3 regions of the Lactococcus sp. UBA7128 genome follow, and region 3 is predicted to be linked to each of the others. Evidence: predicted binding sites of a transcription regulator. Region 3 holds the regulator's gene; each other region holds the start of a gene.
The links. Region 3 encodes Rex, which represses fermentation and respiration genes when NADH is low (regulators of the CRP and FNR family bind a similar motif). Its sites were predicted from a motif close to TTGTGAANTANTTCACAA; they were not measured.
Positions count from the first base shown of each region.

Region 1: ald (alanine dehydrogenase) is a predicted target of Rex. The motif match lies at 2,308-2,325, and genes of this name have one in related genera.
Region 2: B4H39_RS04455 (alanine dehydrogenase) is a predicted target of Rex. The motif match lies at 2,848-2,865, and genes of this name have one in related genera.

Region 1 is NZ_DKXK01000006.1:14,002-18,503, reverse strand. Features, by position in the region: gene B4H39_RS00815 (PhoH family protein) at 1-969, opposite strand; gene B4H39_RS00820 (NUDIX hydrolase) at 1-8, opposite strand, end outside; gene ald (alanine dehydrogenase) at 1,092-2,198, opposite strand; gene B4H39_RS00805 (hypothetical protein) at 2,456-2,740, shown strand; gene B4H39_RS00800 (hypothetical protein) at 2,810-3,982, shown strand; gene B4H39_RS00795 (ATP-binding cassette domain-containing protein) at 3,989-4,502, shown strand, end outside.
Region 2 is NZ_DKXK01000035.1:21,574-26,075, forward strand. Features, by position in the region: gene B4H39_RS04430 (Gfo/Idh/MocA family oxidoreductase) at 1-281, opposite strand, end outside; gene B4H39_RS04435 (hypothetical protein) at 278-427, opposite strand; gene B4H39_RS04440 (S-ribosylhomocysteine lyase) at 447-926, opposite strand; partial or broken gene B4H39_RS04445 (hypothetical protein) at 1,409-1,663, shown strand; gene B4H39_RS04450 (aldo/keto reductase) at 1,848-2,693, shown strand; gene B4H39_RS04455 (alanine dehydrogenase) at 2,884-3,978, shown strand; gene tdcB (bifunctional threonine ammonia-lyase/L-serine ammonia-lyase TdcB) at 4,001-4,502, shown strand, end outside.
Region 3 is NZ_DKXK01000023.1:10,718-15,219, forward strand. Features, by position in the region: gene glmS (glutamine--fructose-6-phosphate transaminase (isomerizing)) at 1-1,556, shown strand, start outside; gene radC (RadC family protein) at 1,836-2,519, shown strand; gene B4H39_RS02975 (redox-sensing transcriptional repressor Rex) at 2,739-3,392, opposite strand; gene B4H39_RS02980 (DnaD domain-containing protein) at 3,556-4,227, shown strand; gene nth (endonuclease III) at 4,229-4,502, shown strand, end outside.

The DNA of each region.
Region 1 (4,502 bases), on a different contig from region 3:
TCAGACATGTTTGTCTCCTTTTTTCTCATAAGCATTGATAATTTGAGCCACGACAGGATGACGAACGACATCTTTAACTGTAAAATAGACAAAATCAATACTGTTTAAACCAGAAAGTTTTTCCTGCGCATCAATCAAGCCAGATTTTACTTTAGAAGCCAAATCAATCTGTGAGATGTCCCCATTGACAATCATTTTTGAGTTGAACCCCAAGCGCGTGAGGAACATCTTCATCTGCATCGTTGTTGTATTCTGGGCCTCATCCAAGATAACAAAGGCATCGTCTAAAGTACGTCCACGCATGTAAGCTAGAGGTGCAATTTCGATAATTCCACGCTCCATCATCCGTTCGGTTGCATTTTTTCCTAAAATCTGGAATAAAGCATCATAAACAGGACGCAGATAAGGATCTACTTTTTCTTGTAGATCGCCTGGCAAGAAGCCGAGATTTTCACCAGCTTCAACAGCCGGACGTGTCAAGATAATCCGCTTCACTTGTCCATTACGCAATGCTTGAACAGCCATAACAACAGCTAAGAAAGTTTTGCCTGTCCCTGCAGGTCCTATGCCAAACACGACATCGTGATGCTTTACGCTGTCTACATAAAGTTTTTGGCCCACATTTTTTAAGCGGATTGGTGTCCCCACAGCATCTTTCGTCAATTCAATTTCATAAAGTGTGATGAAATTTTCAATATTATCTTCCAACACCATCTTGATTGCAATCATTGCATCTGAACTGTGTACAGGTAATCCCCGTGAAATTAAGACCAGGAGCGCTTGCAGAACCTTACGTGCTTGCTCAGGAGCATTCTCGTTATCCGCAAAAATCTGCACCCTTTCTCCCCTGTAGTTGATATCAACAGCAAGTTGAGATTCTATCAACTGTGCATTTTTATCCTGTGAGCCAAAAAGCAAAACTGCATCTTCGGGGTTTTCCAACTTAAACTCTACGGAATGTTTAGCCAAACAAATACCTTCCTGTTCTTTTATTTATAATCTTTGTCTCATTATATCATATTTCAGAGCTTATACGTGTTCACACCTGCAAATAAAAAATCACTGAGACAAATATCTCAATGATTTTTAGCTTATTTTTTCTCTACATGGGGCAGGTCGATAGATTCCGCTAAAGCAAGAGAAACTATCTGTCCTTTATAGACACTCATGCCAGAGGTAAGAGGAAGGCTTGCGGCCAACGCTTCATCTAAACCTTTATCTGCAATGAGCTTCAAGTATTCTATATTACCTTTAGACATCACTAAAGTTGATGTTCTAGGTGTCGCTCCTGGCATGTTAGGCACTGCATAATGGATAACATCATGTTTTACAAATACGGGGTTTGCATGACTGGTTGCATGTTCAATCGTTTCAACTGTTCCACCCTGGTCAATAGCAATATCCACAATAACTGAACTAGGTTTCATCAACTTAACCATATATTCCTTCACAAGTTTAGGCGGTTTAGCACCAGGTATCAAAATTGTTGAAATAAATACATCTGCTTCTTTGATATGTTCTTCCAAAGCTTCCGTTGTTGACTTAATAATCTGAATGTTTTTTCCTAAATAACGTGCTTCAAGCTCCTGTATACGCTTATCATTCAGCTCCAATATAACAACTGAACAGCCAATACTCAAGGCGATGTCTGCTGCATTCTCGGCAGCCGTTCCACCACCAAATATCACAACATGTCCTGCTTCAATCCCGCTGTCAGGAATACCTGGAAGCAGAATCCCTTGCCCTCCATGCTGTTTCTCCAAGTAATACTGTCCAAGATTAACTGCGCGTCTCCCTGCAATAGCACTTAAAGGTTTCAAAAGAGGAAAAATGCCATCAGCCGCAATATTTTCAGCGGAAAAAGCCGTAATATTCATTTCCATCATCTTCTCTACGCAGGCTTTGTTGGCTGGCAAATGCAAGAAGCCCCAAATGATTTGACCTTGTTTAAGGTATTGGTATTCTTCTTCCAGGGGTTCTTTTACCCGGACAAGAAGTTCTGCTTCCCAAGCCTTGGCACGGTCAACAATCTCAGCACCAGCTTCAATATACTGCTCATTTGAAAAACCAGCTCCTGCACCAGCTTTATTTTCTACAAAAAGTTGATGACCGGCCTCTACCAGAATTTTTACATTTTCTGGTGTCATGCCCACTCTTTCTTCTCCTTGTTTCAGGTCTTTGACAACACCTATAATCATTGTTTTTCCTCCACTTTCTGTATCCACTATAGAGTAAATATAGCATAAATAAAGCGCTTAACTTTGAGAAAGGGAAAAAAACACCCCTTTTTAGAAGAATAAGAAATTTTTGTTTTCTATTCTACAAAATATATTTTTAGTGAAAAGTAAAATGTATTGACGTCTAATACAGTGTAAGGCAAAAAAAGATATTATGTATTGAAAGGAGGAACTGAAACATAGTATCGCAATAATTTATATAGAAAGTAGGAAAACATATGCCAAGCAAAAATCTTAAAAAATTCATCATTACTGCGCTCACTGCTCTTGCACTTTTTTCGGGATCTGGCTTAGCGCAGGCCAATGACGTTCAGAAACCAGCACCCAGAGTCTGGGTGGCTACTGTCGTGCATCAAAGAGTATACACACCACAAGGTATACTTGTTCGGACCTTTTACCGTGAATTGAGGGTTATACGGGGTTACAAACTTCGTGAGATTTATTTTTCTTATGATAAAAAGAGCAAACTCTATTATCGAACCTATATTTACGACACTTACTAAGTGAAGTACACAATGACGAAAGGGAAACATATACTGTTTTCCCTTCGCTCTTTTCATGAGGAAAAAAATATGTTTATACTAAAAAAATTTTTAAGTAACAATAAAAACAAAGTACTTCTCTCCTTATTGTTGATCGGCTTAATTCTCCAGTTCATTGCCTTTGAAACCGTGGGAACCAATCTTCCTACTAACATAAATCAAAAAGTTATCACGCAAGAAAACATCCATTTTAATGAAAAAAATATTAAAGAGACCGAAATTCTTATTGAATCTGAAAATCCTCCAGAAAATGTCCAAGAAATTTTAGTCGAATTGCAAGAAGATTTAAAATTAAATAAAGAAAAGCTCCATGCATTGGAAAAAAACAATTACAAGGAGTTCTGGCGTTTAGAGAACCTTCACAACGAAAAGACGCTAAAAAAATTGGAGGAAGCTGAAAAGAAAGGCGAAGAGTCTTCTCTTGTTGGAGGACATGAGCATATCAAATCAATGTCAAAGTGGTATCACCAAGTTCTAAACAGTGGGCAAGACTTTACCCAAGCTCCAGGACTCAATCCCTCAGGCCTAGGCGCTGCCCAATATATTTTGATTGGCTTAGGAGGACTTTATGGTTTAATCCTGCTGACTTTCATCTGTGGGGACACCTTAGCGATGGAAATGCCTAATGGTTTGCGTTATTACCACCTGATGAAAAAGGATAAAAAAGTGCTACATTTCCAGCATCTGTTTATCCCTGCTGGTTTTGTGCTCCTGCTTATTCTTTTTGCCTTGCTGGTTTTTGCGCTCTTCGCTGGACTCCAGTTTGGCATGGGCTCTTGGAACTTTCCTGACTTTGTCGTTGGGGCAACTTATGATTTATTTCAGGGCGAGGAGTTGCTCTGGCGCCTGCTCTATCTACTTCTGGCCATCCTCTTTATTACAAGTTTAGGACAGCTCCTCTCACAGTTTATCAGAAAAGCTTACATTCCTTCAGCGATTATCGCTTTACTGCTAGTCACTTATTCTGTTATCCATACGCATGAAGTGATGAAGACAATCATCAAATGGATTCCTTTGACCTACTTAGATATCAACACCGTCCTTCAGTTTTCAAATGGTGAAAATTCGTGGCCAACTTCTGGAGACTTTCTCTTTGGTAGGAATTCACTTGGGATTGGTGCTCTTGTTCTTCTCTCTTGTACCATTATTTTCTACAGCACAAGCCACTTCCTTTTTACAAAGTATATTTATAGAAAGGCATAATATATTATGAAACTTGCAATAAACAACTTGACAACTCACACACTCAGTAACGTTTGCTTAACCCTTGATAGACCTGGTCTTTATGGCATCATCGGTCGAAATGGAACAGGAAAGTCTACCCTTTTTACTGCAATCAATGATGAGATGAACTTTGAGGGAGAGATTCTTATCTCTGATGGTTGGCATCAAGGAAGAGTTTCCTATGTGGCGACACTTGATATTTTTGATAGCAATCTCAAAGCAGCGGACTATATTAAAGTTTTGAGAGGAAAGGAGTGGGAACATGCCCAAAAATATATGCCCTTGTTTTCCGCTTCACGTTTCTTTGAAAAGCCGATAAAAAAATATTCTCTAGGTATGAAAGAAATACTGGCCTTTATTTATACGGTCAGTCTTGAAGCAGATGTTATCATCGTCGATGAACTGATGAATGGACTTGACAATGCAATGCGTGCCAAAGCATTTCAAATCTTAAAAGAGCTTTCTGAAACAAAAATTATCTTGCTTACTTCACACATCT
Region 2 (4,502 bases), on a different contig from region 3:
ACATTTTTTCCTCCAAGCAGCAGTTTTTTACTGGTTTCATAGTGGGCAGAACCGGGGGTGACAACAATAACTAAGTCAATGCTCTCGTCCTGAATAATGTCGTTAATATCTGTTGAGAAGACTGTACCATTTGCCTCAAGCACAGCTTGCTCAGGACGTTTGCCTAAGGTACGATTAACGATGCGCGAAATGTTGAAGTGGTCACGAATTTTAACGTAGGGGATGTGATAACGATTGGTTGATTTGCCAAAGCCGACATAGGCGATGTTTAATTTTTTCATGCTTTTTTCTCTTTTTTCTTTTGAGACAAATATTGTTTTTTTAATGCCTCAATTTTGGCTAATTTGTCAGTCTTAGTTTTTGAATTTTTTTCGTGGAATTTTTGGACAGCAGCTTGTCCCTTATAATCTAGCTGGTATTTTCCCATGACTTCCTTTCCTTAACTTTTAGTTTACTGGTCGGCGCTCAAAAGCATCAGACGAGATGCCTTTGCTTAGGATTTTTTTCGCCCACTCTTTCGCTGAAAACAGTGAATGATCTCGATAGTTTCCACACTCTTTTTCTGAAACACCAGGAACATCGTCCCAAGTAAAGCTATCTCCCGCAAGCTCTTCCAAAGAAGAAGTGATAACTTTGGCAATTTGTTCAGAACTGGGTTGGCCCCACATAATCATGTGGAAACCCGTGCGACAGCCAAACGGTGAGAAGTCAATCATACCATCAATACGATCGCGGATTAAACTTGCCATTGCGTGTTCAATGGTATGTAAGCCACTTGTTGGTATTTCTCCATGATTGGGCTGGATAAAGCGAACATCAAAGTTTGTGATGCTATCCCCTTTAGGTCCAGTTTCTGTCCCGATTAAACGTATATAGGGTGCTAAAACTTTTGTATGATCAAGTTGGAATGATTCGACTTCAGCCATTGTTTTTCTCCTTTTTCCTTATTATTTATGAACAGTAAAAAATTTTAACTTTTTATTTGATAATTTGTTCCTATTGTAGTGTTCTCATCTTTTAGGCTCTGCCTAAACAAACACCCTTATTATAACACATTCCAGCTTAAGTGTTTTTCATCTGGACTTTTTGCAGTTTTGATTATTGGATAAGACCAGCATGTATTGTTTCACGTAAAACAATGGCAGTGCATTTTAAAGGGGATTTCTTTGTCCAAGTTTTCCGAAAAAACTGTTGTATAATTACTAAATAGTTTTAACTTAAAAGAGAGAGATATTTAAAAAAGACGGGAGAATATACTTAAAAATAGTCTAAAATACTTGACGAGGGAAATACTGTGTTCTGTAATCAAGTAATACAGCAGGGTAAATTTCTCCTTTTTTCTGCTGCAGCAGAAGTTGTAAACGATTTGACTGCTGTTGATTAAAAAGGAACAAAGCAAGCCTTTGCACTATCTTTAGCAGATGTGGTAAAACTTTCCCAACCGAGCAGCGCATTTTCTAATCATGCGGAGCGTGTGACAGGTGGGCAAGGTGATAATCATGGCTGGTGGCTACGTACTCCTGGGATTTCAGGTGATGGCTGGCGTGTGGATGTTGCGGCTAATGGGCGGGCTGGTCAGCTTACTCGCACTGGTCATGTAGACCTTTCTTTAGCATTTATGGGCGTCCGTCCAGCACTTATTATCTACCAGCCAGAAGCTTAAAGAAATCATTTAGCCCTTCCTCTAAAATTCCTGCATTTCAGTGGTGAAACGGGTGAGATGCGGGAAACACCTGTTCTTTGTTCTTCCAACATCCGCGTTCTCCTTCTACACTTCCGAACCAAATTTTTTCGTCTCCTTTCATAAAGTGATAGAATAAAGCGAGAAGTAAAGAAAAGGAGAATTTATGGCACTTACAGAAACTTACACTCTTTCAAATGGTATGGAAATTCCCAAAGTTGGTTTTGGGACATGGCAATCAAAAGATGGCGAGGAGGCCTATCAATCGGTCAAAACGGCTCTAGAAGTTGGTTATCGTCATATTGATACAGCTGCCGTTTATGGCAATGAAGAATCCGTGGGACGTGCAATTAAAGACAGCGGGATTGCACGTGATAAATTGTTTATCACCACAAAGCTTTGGGATCTTGGAACAACTGAAGATGCAAGAGCGGCACTTGATGAAAGTTTAGAAAAACTCGGCTTAGACTATGTTGACCTTTATTTGATTCACTGGCCGAATCCTAAAGCCTTCCGCCCTAATTTTGCTGAACGAAACGCAGCTGTCTGGAAAGCGATGGAAGATGGCGTGAAAAATAATAAAGTGCGTGCGATTGGTGTGTCAAACTTCCATCCCCGTCATTTGGAACCATTACTTGAAGTTGCTGAGATAAAGCCTGTTGTTAACCAAATCATGGTCAACCCCTCAGATCAGCAAGAAGAGGTCGTTGCTTTTAATAAAGCACACGATATCTTGACAGAAGCTTACAGCCCACTCGGTACAGGCAAAATTTTTGCCATCACTGAACTTGCTGATATTGCAGATAAATATGAGAAAACAGTGGCACAAGTCGTTTTACGTTGGAGCCTACACAAAGGTTACCTCCCATTACCAAAATCTGTAACAGCAAGTCGTATCAAAGAAAATGCTGACATTTTTGATTTTGACTTGTCAGATGAAGACATAGCCTTTATCGACAGTCTTCATGGCAAAGCGGGCCTTGCTCGAAACCCAAATGAAGTCAATCATTAATAGGTATATCCTGAAAAAGTACACCAAATTGAAAGATTTGAGTGTCTTTTTTTATAATTTGCAGAATATGTACAATAAGAATAAGGGAATATTAAAAGAATGTTTTATTTTAAAAAAAATATTGCCAAAAGAGAATGAAAGCGCTATAATATACTTGATAAAATTTTCACAAAAGGAGAAACAATTAAGTATGAAAATTGGTGTAATTAAAGACCCAAAACAAGGTGAAGCACGTGTAGGGATGACCCCAGAAAACGCGAAAATTCTCGTTGAAGCAGGGAACGAAGTGCTTGTTGATAGAAATGCTGGTGCGGGTTGTGGTTTTACAGATGATCTTTACGAGGCAGCTGGAGCTCAAATCGTAGATACAGAAACTGCTTGGGAAGCGGAGCTCATCGTTAAAGTTAAGGAACCGATGGAATCTGAATATAAATACTTTAAACCAGGTCAAATTATCTGGGGCTTCCTTCATCTAGCAGCTAATAAAGCCTGTGTTGAAAAAATGATGGAGGTGGGTGTAACAGCTATTTCTGGTGAAAACATCTCCATCAATGGTGTTCTGGAGTTGCTCAAGCCAATGTCAGCTATTGCAGGACGACGTGCAGTAAACATTGGACAATATTACCTTGAAAAACAGCACGGCGGTGAAGGGATTCTCTTGCCAGGTATCGCGGGTATTGAAGCTGGTACCGTTGTTATTTTTGGCGGTGGAAATGCTGCAGAAAATGCTGCTGATATAGCAGTAGCTTTAGGCTGTAAAGTTATCATCATCGAACTTGGAGATGCTCGTATCGCGCAGCTTAAAGAGCGTTATGAAGGAAAAAACGTTGAGATTGTCAAGTCAACAACAGAAGCTTTAGAAGAGAATATCAAACTTGCAGATATCTTTATCTCAACAATTCTAATTCCAGGAGCCAAACCACCAAAATTGGTGAAAGAGTACATGGTCAAGTCAATGAAACCTGGTTCGGTCATTGTTGATATTGCTATAGACCAAGGAGGTACAGTGGAAACAATAGATCATGCAACGAATCATGCAGATCCTGTTTTCATTAAGCATGGTATTATTCACTATGCAGTACCAAATATGCCTGGTGCAACACCACGTACAGCGACCATTGCCTTAGCTCAAGGTAACCTTTCTTTCCTCAAAGAAATCTCTGTTAAAGGTCTGGATGAAGCATTGAAATCAAAAGAACTCCTTTCAGGCCTGAGTGTCTATAAGGGGAAAGTAGTTTCCAAGCCTCTTGCTGATTCAATAGATGTTACTTATACAGAATTTTAGAAAGGGTTTGAGGAAAGAGAAGATGACAAATTTAGCAAGTCTGCCTGTTACGATTAAAGATATAAAAAAGGCTCAAAATATTGTAAAACAGTATGCGCGTGAAACACCATTGATTCAGTCGATGTTCTTAACTGCTAAAACAGGTGGAGAGGTTTATTTGAAGCTCGAAAACATGCAGTTAACAGGCTCATTCAAATTCCGTGGCGCTTTTAATAAAATTGCGCAGTTGTCTGAGGAAGAAAAAGCGCGTGGTGTTATTGCTTGTTCAGCTGGTAATCATGCACAGGGTGTTGCTTTGACATCAAAACTTTTAGGAATTAAGAGCATCATTGTCATGCCAAAGGGCGCGCCACAGGCAAAAGTAGATGCCACACGTGGATATGGGGCAGAGGTGATGCTTGAAGGTGAGCAATTTGATGACTCCAAGGCTTTCTGTGAAGCCTATGCTAAGGAAAACAACATTACTTACATCCCACCTTATGATGATACAGAAGTAATGGCTGGTCAAGGAACAATAGGTCTGG
Region 3 (4,502 bases):
ATACTTCCACTTCAGGACGTTTCGTTTTGGTACACAATGGAGTGATTGAGAATTTCTCAGAGATTAGAGAAGAATACCTTGCAAATGATACATTTAAGGGACAAACAGATACAGAAGTTGCCGTACACCTCATCGCTAAATTTGCGGAAGAAGATGGACTTTCTGTACTTGAAGCATTTAAAAAAGCCTTGTCTATTATTGAAGGCTCGTATGCTTTTGCTCTCATGGATGCAGAAGATGCTGATGTAATCTATGTTGCGAAAAACAAATCTCCTTTACTTATCGGTCTAGGAAAAGGCTATAACATGGTGTGCTCTGATGCAATGGCCATGATTCGTGAAACATCTGAATTTATGGAAATTCATGATAAAGAGCTCGTTATCTTGACTAAAGATAAGGCAGAGGTAATGGATTACGAAGGAAATACAGTAGAGCGTCAAAGCTATACAGCGGAACTTGACCTTTCAGATATTGGTAAAGGAACATATCCTTACTATATGCTCAAAGAAATTGATGAGCAACCAAGCGTGATGCGTAAACTCGTTTCTACTTATACGAATCAAGATGGAAAAGTTACTGTTGATGCAGACATTGTAAAAGCAGTTCAAGCAGCGGACCGCATCTACATCATCGCAGCTGGAACATCACTTCATGCAGGCTATGCTTCTAAACAAATCCTTGAAGAGCTGACAAATACACCGGTTGAACTTGGCCTTGCTTCTGAATGGGGTTATGGTATGCCATTATTGAGTGAAAATCCTTTGTTTATCTTCCTTTCACAATCAGGTGAAACAGCGGATAGTCGTCAAGTACTTGTAAAAGTAAATGAACTGGGTCATCCAAGCTTGACTGTAACAAATGTACCTGGCTCAACATTATCACGTGAAGCAACATACACAATGTTGATTGGTGCTGGACCTGAAATTTCAGTTGCTTCAACGAAAGCTTACACAGGGCAGATTGCAACTTTAGCTTTCTTAGCTAAGGCTGTAGGTGACGCCGACCAAAATCTTAAGGCGCTTGATTTCGATTTAGTCAAGGAAATTTCACTCGTTGCTCAATCTATCGAGTCCACGCTTTCAGAGAAAGAAATGATTTCAGACCTAGTAGCAAAACTGTTGCCAGAAGCGCGAAATGCTTTCTATATTGGTCGTAAACAAGATTACTTTGTTTCTATGGAAGCTAGCTTGAAACTAAAAGAAATTTCATATATCCAATGTGAGGGCTTTGCTGCTGGAGAACTTAAACATGGGACAATTTCTTTGATTGAAAATGGTACACCTGTGATTGCGCTGATTTCAAATAATGAAGAAGTTGCAGCACACACACGAGGAAATGTCATGGAAACAGTGGCACGTGGTGCATCAGCGATTACGATTGTAGAAGAAGCTGTAGCACGTGAAGATGATGATATTGTCATCAATAATGTTCACCCTTATCTTTCAGCTATTTCAATGGTTGTACCGACACAATTGATTGCTTACTATGCAACAGTACAACGTGGTCTTGACGTAGACAAACCACGTAATCTTGCTAAAGCCGTAACTGTTGAATAAGAAATTAATATTCTTAAGCGGCTAAGGTCTCAATAGTCAAACAGAAAAATGCTCAAGATGATGGCTTTCTATGCCACATTGAGCATTTTCTGTTTTTTTTTAGTTTTTTCTTCCCAGCGTATCTGTAATTATGGTTTCTTGAGGTTGTTTCTTAGTGTTTGGGACAAGTTAAAGAGTGAAGGGACAAACCTAGGGATTTATGGAGAAAATCCAAGTTCTGTGATAAAAGAAAAGGTGAATTTCAAGCGTTTTTTACGTACAGGTATATAAGGAGAAGACATGTATCAAGTAAGAGAAGATAATTATCCTATGAAACCCCGTGAACGTCTATTAGCTTTTGGCTCTGAAAAGCTGAATGAACAGGAACTTTTAGCTATTTTATTGAGAACAGGTAGTAAAAAAGAAAATGTCATGGAACTTGCAGCTCGTGTGCTGAGTGTTTTTGACAATTTAGAGGAGTTTCGCCGTGCTTCAGTGGGAGAGCTAAAGGAAATATCAGGTATAGGTCAAGTAAAAGCAGTTGAAATAAGAGCCATGATTGAGCTTGGAAAGAGGATTCATACAACACAAAGAAAGCGCTATGGGCAAGTGATGGGGTCTCAACAACTGGGGATGAGTTTGGTAGATGAGATGGCTTCTTTTGATCAGGAAAATTTAGTTGCTATTTACTTGGACAGTCAAAACCGTATCATTCAGAAAAAAACGATTTTCATCGGAGCAGTCAACCATTCAATTGCTCATCCACGTGAGATCTTGCATTATGCAATTAGAAATCTTGCTGTCGGAATTATTATTGCACATAATCACCCTTCAGGTATAACTCAGCCAAGTCCGCAGGATAAAGTCTTTACCAAGAAAATTAAGGAGGTTTGCGAAAACTTAGGCATTCATTTTTTAGACCACATTATTACAGGACACAATACCTATCTCAGCTTCAGAGAAGAGGGTCTATTGGACCATTAAAAAATATAGAGACAGAGTGTAAGACTACTGAAAAACTTATATTGTTTTGCTTAAATACAAGAACTTGTCGTATAAAAAAGTCGGGAAAAATGAATTTCCCGACTTTTTCAGCAGTTTATTCAAGTGCTGCTGTATTTTTTAAGTGATGTTTTGTGCATTGATACCCTCACACTTCAAGCAGTTCGGACAAACAAGCCATCTAGAAATTATCTGAGCTTTTTATTTGATATCCTTATGTGACATGAAGAACAAGAGGGTTTGAAGTTCTTTGGTTAAGTCAATAGATTGTACTACGACATCATCTGGTACATGCAGGCGTAAAGGTGAGAAATTAAGAATACCTTTGATTCCGGACTCTACTAAGATATCTGCAACTTCTTGAGCATTTTCTTTATTTACAGAAATAATCGCTGTTTTGATTTTTGAGTTTTTGACATGTTTTGAGAAATCTGCAATATCGTAGATAGGAACACCTGTAGCGCTCGTTGTACCTACGAGTGGATTTTCTGGTACATCATAAGCTTGGGTAACACGCATCTTATTGCGATTTTGGAATTGGTAGTTAATCAAGGCCCGTCCAAGATTGCCGACTCCTACAAGGGCAATATGGGTTTCACGGTCTTGTCCAAGTAGTTCTCCAAAAAAGTCACGCAAAGCACGTGTTTCATAGCCATAACCTCGCCGTCCCAGTTCACCAAAAAGTGAAAAATCTCGCCGAATCGTTGCTGCATCTACACCAATTTTTTCAGAAATAAGCTGCGAGTTTGTGCGCGTCACTTGTTCATCAACTAAAAGTTTGAACAAACGGTAGTATTGAGGCAAACGTTTTGCAGTTGCCTTAGGTAGTTGTTTATTAACTTGGGAGCCAGCCATGTTATCTCCTTTACATAGTCTTTGTGAATATTTTACTTTTTTTAGGATAAATTGTCAAACAATTCTTTCTGGATAATGCGAATTATTTTATAGTTCCCTTTTTATCCATGCTTGTCTCATAGAAGAAAAGGAAGAAAACAATGAAATGTGATAAAATAATAGCATGACCTACTATGAAAACTATATGGCTGGACACATCATACTTCCTCATGCTATGTTGGAGCATTTTGCTCAACTTTTCCCCTCAGCGGGGGACTTTTTGGTTTGGCTTTATCTGTATGAAAATCGTGACAGTGCGCCCAGTGAAATTGCTACAAAGATAGGAAAGAAACTTTCAGATGTTAACCACAGTATTGATAATTTGCAAGATTTTGGTTCTTTGAAAGTTACCTTATTGGAAATTTCAGGGGATGTAGAAACGATTTTTGATGTTACTCCTGCACTTAAAAAGCTGGATCAATTGGAAGGATTGACACCAAAAATTCAAGCAGAAGATACTTCTAATATACAAAACACGGGGCAACTTCAAGATTTAGTTAATATTTTTGAAGCAGAGATGGGTATGATTACACCAATGCAAAGTGAAGAACTGCGCAGCCTGCTTTTTGAAGATAATTATGATGCAGAGTTGATTAAACTTGCTCTTCGTGAAGCAGTCATTAATCGAAAAGTTTCGCTCAACTATATCAAAGCGATTTTGCGAAACTGGCGTAACGAAGGCTTAATGAGTACACAAGCTATTGAGCAGCGTAAAGCAGAGCGTGTAGAAGCTACACAGAACCAAAAAAATACAGATTTTTATATCCCAATGGATGGTCCTTGGAACGGAAAATAATATGCTAAGTAAGAAAAAATTTTTAGAAGCTTTAGATATCATTGTAAACATGTTTCCGGAAGCACACGGAGAGCTGGAGTGGGAAACACCTTTTCAACTTTTGATTGCAACTATCTTATCTGCACAAGCCACAGATAAGGGCGTAAATAAGGCGACACCAGGTCTTTTTGCGAAGTATCCTGACCCTAAAAGTTTGGCACAGGCAGACATTTCAGACGTTGAACAATGTATCCGAACAATTGGACTTTACAAAACGAAAGCGAAAAACATTGTAA